2 regions of the Jeotgalicoccus nanhaiensis genome follow, and region 1 is predicted to be linked to the other one. Evidence: riboswitches for the same ligand, from Rfam matches in the RefSeq annotation. Region 1 holds a riboswitch; the other holds the start of a gene.
What was found. Region 1 has a riboswitch for S-adenosylmethionine ahead of IR135_RS02820 (methionine ABC transporter ATP-binding protein). Riboswitches for the same ligand answer to the same signal wherever they lie in the genome.

Region 2: it holds a riboswitch for S-adenosylmethionine, as region 1 does, so the genes downstream of both, metK (methionine adenosyltransferase) here and IR135_RS02820 (methionine ABC transporter ATP-binding protein) in region 1, are expected to answer to the same signal.

Annotation. Positions count from the first base shown of each region.
Region 1 is NZ_JADGLW010000002.1:126,368-129,531, reverse strand. Features, by position in the region: gene IR135_RS02825 (methionine ABC transporter permease) at 1-154, opposite strand, end outside; gene IR135_RS02820 (methionine ABC transporter ATP-binding protein) at 207-1,220, opposite strand; SAM riboswitch class I at 1,280-1,381, opposite strand; gene IR135_RS02815 (SprT-like domain-containing protein) at 1,450-1,923, opposite strand; gene IR135_RS02810 (putative RNA methyltransferase) at 2,303-3,164, opposite strand, start outside.
Region 2 is NZ_JADGLW010000008.1:1,854-5,017, forward strand. Features, by position in the region: gene IR135_RS09495 (nuclease-related domain-containing protein) at 1-670, opposite strand, end outside; gene metK (methionine adenosyltransferase) at 700-1,884, opposite strand; SAM riboswitch class I at 1,983-2,086, opposite strand; gene pckA (phosphoenolpyruvate carboxykinase (ATP)) at 2,386-3,164, shown strand, end outside.

The DNA of each region.
Region 1 (3,164 bases):
TAATAAAAGGAAACGACCTGATAATATTCACAAACCATCCGAGCACGCTGTTTAAAGGTTTAATTTTAAACAGCAGCGGATGCTGCGTAATGTAAAGCAGAATACCGAGCGGCAGTCCGATTAACACTGCAAAAAATATTGAAATAGAAACCATCAGCGCTGTCTCGAGCAAAGCACGGTACAGCAATGGCCAAAGCTGGCTGAAATTATCCAATGTAACCCACCCTTTCGATTCCCGGTGTTTTATCGATATGTGTTTTAAGACGTTCTATTTCCTGAGCATTTCCGGATACTTGGAACATTAAAAAACCGAGCGGTTTTTCTTTAATATATTCAATTCTTCCGTTGAGAATGCTTATATTCAAATCAAAATTCCTGTACAGCTGATTTAAATAATTCTCCTCGGCGTTTTCACTTAAAAATTGAATGGTAATAACTTGATTATCCGGCGTTTCTTTAATTTGCGGCGGGGTTTCAAAGTTATATATCTCCTGAACGAAATCTTTCGTAATTTTTTCTTTAGGATGACTGAACACGCTGTATGTTTCGCCGCTTTCAATAATTTCACCGCCGGACATTACGCCTACACGGTCTGCAATTTCTTTAATAACTTCCATTTCGTGAGTAATAATCACAATGGTAATACCGAGAGTTTTGTTAATATTTTTCAGCAGGTTTAAAATACTTTTCGTCGTATCCGGATCAAGCGCACTCGTCGCTTCGTCACATAAGAGAATATCCGGGTTATTGGCAAGTGCTCTAGCGATACCGACACGCTGTTTTTGCCCGCCGCTTAAATTTGATGCATTGATAGATGATTTATCGTTTAAACCAACGAGTTTCAGTAACTCTTCAATTCTTGCTGGCACATCTTTTTTACTGTATTTGCTTGCTTTCAGTACAAATTCTATATTTTCATACACTGTCTTTGACTCGATTAAGTTAAACTGCTGGAAAATCATGCCGATTTTCTGCCGGCGAATCCTGAGAGCCTTTGGTGTCAGTTCGGTAAGATTGTCTTCTCCAACGATGACAGAACCTGCCGAAGGTTTCTCAAGCAGATTAATCAGTCTTAAAAGAGTACTTTTCCCGGCCCCGGAATAGCCGATTAAGCCGTAAATTTCACCGGTTTCGACCTTCAGGGATGTCGGTTTTAATGCCTCAACACTTCTACCCTTTAAATGATACGTTTTTGAAACGTTATTCAGCTGTATGCTCATGTATTCCCTCCTCTATGTAATAAAAAAGCCATTTATCTAAATAGACAAATGGCGATGTGTGATTATCTTCCAAGCCTCTGCCTGCAGGAATTAGCACAGTACTTAAAAGCCTGCTGCTGAGACTTCACAGGGCCTGATCCCTCCGTCTCTCTGGATAATTTCTTATTTAATTGTATTTCATACTAGTCTAACCAGAATTAATTGTCAAACAATTTTTAATAATTTCTAATCAGCCTGCTGAAACAGTACCTTTATATGTAAACCTGCCGCGGCAGTGTCTGCATATATACCTTTTATTGTAGCCTTTGACCCTTTTCGTAAACTGGTAGCTGCATTTTCTGCACTCATATAAATAGGCCTGTCCCTTGTATTTATAGCTCCGGGTTTTAGCAATGCCGAGGTGTTCCAGCGTCTCCGTAAATTCGCGATCCGAATCTCTGTAAGGTTTTTTTAATGTGTAGAGTGCATAATGAACGCATTCATGATACAGCACATCGAGAATGATTTCCCTGGAGTTATTAACGAGAAAAGTGTGGGACATAACAATTTCTTTCGAAACAACCTGCTGCTTCTGATATTTTATTTGAAACGCGCCGAGCTTAGATTTCATTCTTTTTGATATTCTAATTGGAATTTCGAGTGTGAGTCCGAAATTTTCAGCGAGAAATTTACGGGCATAGCTGTGCAATTCATCACTGTTCATAATATGTTCACCTTCTTAGTGTTTAAATAGCCTTAAAAAAGGCAACAAAAAAAGGGAGATCAAAAGTCTCCCTAACAGATAAATAATATAATATGATATCTAGGCCAAAGGCACTATCGAAGAACGACTTAGTTAATGATATGAAGAGTATAGCTTTAACTTTTGTTTGTGCGTTCTGTTATGTATTTCTTAATATATTCTCATTATATTTTAATGTTCAGAACTTTTCAAGCCCATGAGCGAATTTCTTTTACTTTGTAACGTGTTTGTAATAAACACAGTAATATTTCCATATAATTTTCTCTCTTTAGTGTAATTATCGACTATTATCTTTAAAATAGCAAACTATTAACTGAAATATATGCGGAAATGTTTCAATTTAATTTTCGGCAGCTGCAAGGATAATATGCATATCCACCGTAATTTCTTTATTTCCCTTATCCGCAAATCTTTCTATCTGCGCTGTATCTGCATGCCAGCCGAGCGGTGTCATGGAGATTAAATCTTTCAGTGCAGCAGCGTCAAGAAATTTCGTATAAGTTATCCGTTCTTCTTTCACAAGCTTAACATTCTTCTTCATTAATTCAAGTGTATCATTGTTTTCATATTCTTTCCCGTCTGTACCGCTGAACAATTCCCTGCGGAGTTCTTTTAAATAAGCGCTGCCCGGGATTACTTTTATAATTATACCGTCTGCAGCTAAAATTCTTTTAAATTCAGAGTAATTTGCAGGCGATAAAAAATTCAGTATAAATTTGCAGGACTTGTCACTAAGCGGCGGGTTCGCAAGATCTCCAACAATCCACAATGGATTTCCGTAATTTTTCGCCGCCATTAAGATACCCTCTTTTGAAATGTCCAGGCCGATACCCGTCAATGTTTCTGTATTTACTTTATCAAGTATCGTCTGCAAATGAGACCCTTCGCCGGAACCCGCATCAAACAGCAGCGAATCTTCTGCTGAATGGTTTATTATTATATCTGCAATTTTATCGTGTACCGGTTCATATAATTTTTCATCACAGATTATTTTTTGACGTGCCTCAAATAATGCATCATCATACTGAGTATCCACAGGTTTTTTAAGAATATTTACATAACCCTGCTTGGCGAAATCAAAAGTGTGATTATTGACGCAGACCAGACTTTTCAGCTCTCTCACTTCCACAGGTTCATGACAAAGCGGACATCTTAATTTTCTGCTTATATTTTGTGCAGTCATTGCACTCTTTTCTCTTTTT
Region 2 (3,164 bases), on a different contig from region 1:
CAGCAGTTACTTTCGTTTCATCGATAATGCCGTTGTAGTGGTTAACCGATACATTCGACGCATCTGCCTTTTCAAAAATTAAAGTCTGTTCTTTTTGCTTATCGAGTTCCAGTAAATCGAAGAATGATTCAATATACGGTACTTCTTCAAACTGGCTTTCATTCACACCGTGTAAAATATGACCGCTCCAGTATTTAGAATCTATCAGATAAATACCCGTGCGTGTTAAAACTAAATGATCGATTTTACGTGTATTTGTGTAATTTCTTGATGGTAAATAAATGTTCGACAGAATAATCATATCCGTCTCACGGATTTTTTCATCTTTAACAAGTTTGTCTTTTAACTGAATTAAAGAAAGGTCTGTCAAATACTCGCCTTTATCTACAGTAAACTGATGCAGGCTCGAAAGTTTGTTATCGAGAAGTGTCGTATCATTATGATATTTTTCATTTAAAGCGGACATTTCTTTCTTGTGCTCTAAACGTTCTTCCTCATGTTCACTTTCGTATTTCTCAACGAGTGAATCTTTTTCTTTCGAATAAGTTTGTTCCACAGTTTTCACTTCATTGCGGTGTTTAAAGTAATATACTAAAAACCAGATTGCAATGATGAGAAGCACTGCTGCGACCGCGATAAATATCGGATCTGTAAAAATATCAGTATTCATATTATTCCTCTCTTTCGCAACTGCTTAAATTAGCTATTTCTAAGAAGATCTTTCAGTGCATCGACCTTATCCAGTCTCTCCCAAGGCAAGTCGATGTCCGTACGACCAAAATGTCCATAACTCGCAGTCTGTTTATAAATTGGTCTTCTCAAGTTTAGCATATCTATAATACCATCTGGTGATAAATTAAACAGTTCTCTGATGACTTTTGTAATTTTTTCTTCGTCGTATTTTCCTGTATTAAAAGTATCGACCGCAATAGATACCGGCTGGGATACGCCGATGGCATAAGCCAGCTGAATTTCACATTTTTCCGCCGCACCGCTCGCTACGATATTTTTTGCAATATAACGTGCTGCATAAGCTGCGGAACGGTCAACTTTTGTCGGGTCTTTGCCGCTGAAGGCGCCGCCGCCGTGACGAGCGTAGCCTCCGTAAGTATCGACGATAATTTTACGTCCTGTCAGACCCGCATCCCCTTGCGGTCCGCCAATTACAAATCTGCCTGTCGGGTTGATGAAATATTTAGTTTCTTCATCTATGAGATTTTCAGGAACTACTTCCTGAATCACGTATTCTAATAAATCATCGTAGATTTGTGTCGCCGGAATATTTTCATGATGCTGGGTAGAGATAACAATCGTATCGACTCTTGACGGTTTGCCGTTTTCATCGTATTCAACCGTTACCTGTGATTTGCCGTCCGGACGCAGATAGGAAATTGTATTATCTTTACGCACTTCTGTTAAACGGCGTGAAATTTTGTGCGCTAATGAAATCGGCAGCGGCATAAACTCTTTCGTTTCGTTCGTCGCGTAACCGAACATTAAGCCCTGGTCGCCTGCACCTGTTGAAACTCCTTGTGATTCGCGGGTTTCAAAAGCGTTGTTTACACCGACAGCGATGTCCTCTGACTGCTCATCAATTCCCGTTAAGACAGACATTGTTTTATAATCATAACCGTACTTCGCATCGACATAGCCGATTTCCTTAACGGTTTCTCTCACTGTTCTTGGAATATCGACGTAAGTTTCTGTGCTGATTTCCCCGACAATCATCGCAAGACCTGTGTTGACTACTGTTTCACAGGCAACACGCGCATACGGGTCGCCTTCTAAGATTGCATCGAGAATCGCATCTGAAATCTGGTCTGCAATTTTATCCGGGTGACCTTCTGTGACTGACTCTGAAGTAAATAATTTACGTTCTGACATTTATAAAATCTCCTCTTAAAGCTCATTTAGCCATCTCTTCAAAGCAAAAAATAAAGCCTTTTTCTCCATAATAAACAGAGAAAAAGGCTCGCCCTTTTCTCTTATCGGTCAGAATTACTCTGCATTCTTTAGCACCTTTCTTGAAAAGGAGGTTGCTCTGGCTTCACAGGGTTTGAATCCCTCCACCACCTCTTGATAAGAGATAACTTATTATTCATCTTACATTATTGGAATGGGCAAATCAAGATTAACAAGTTTTATTTTCAGCAGCTTTTTAGATAATTAAATTATAAAACCCAAAAGCAAGCTGTGAAAAATCCTTAATTTTATAAACATATACTTATAACTTTTATAATGATATATAAATTTATCTTATGAACGAGCATTGCAAAAAACAATTCAATATTCAAAAACCTTATCCTGTTATTGTGTAAACATAAAAACGAATGTGTTATACTAATTTCTAAATACTTCGTTAATGAAAATACTTGGAGGCGAATCATGGTTAACCATAAAAGTTTAATCGAAGGTCTTGTTAATAAACCTTCTACTCACAAACAATTATCAAACGCTGAACTTGTCGAAGCATCTTTACGACGCAAAGAGGCAGTACTTACAAATACAGGAGCACTTCGCGCGCAGACTGGAGAATACACAGGCCGCAGCCCGAAAGACCGTTTTATCGTCAGAGACAGCGTATCCGACAGCAAGATTGACTGGGGCGAGGTCAACCAGCCTATTTCACAGGAAATTTTCGATAACTTATTCGATAAAGTTACTACATATTTAAATGACAAAGAAGAATTATTTGTCTTTAACGGCTATGCAGGCGCAGACCCGCATACACAACTGAAACTTCAGGTTGTCAATGAGTTCAGCTGGCACAACATGTTTGCGAAAACAATGTTTATCCGTCCTGAAACAAAAGAAGAAGCACTTGCAATCGATCCTGAATTTACGATTGTATCTGCACCTACTTTTAAAGCAGACCCTGAAGTCGATGGTACGGGTTCTGAAGTATTCGTCCTTGTATCATTAGAAAAGAAAATCATTCTTATCGGCGGTACTGAATACGGCGGAGAAATGAAGAAATCAATCTTCTCAATTATGAACTACCTGCTTCCTGAAGAAGGCGTGCTCAGCATGCACTGCAGTGCCAACGTCGGCGAAAACAAAGATGTTGCATTATTCTTCGGTTTATCAGGTACAGGTAAAACGACGCTTTCTGCAGACCCGGAACGCGATCTTATCGGTGACGATGAGCACGGCTGGAATGACGA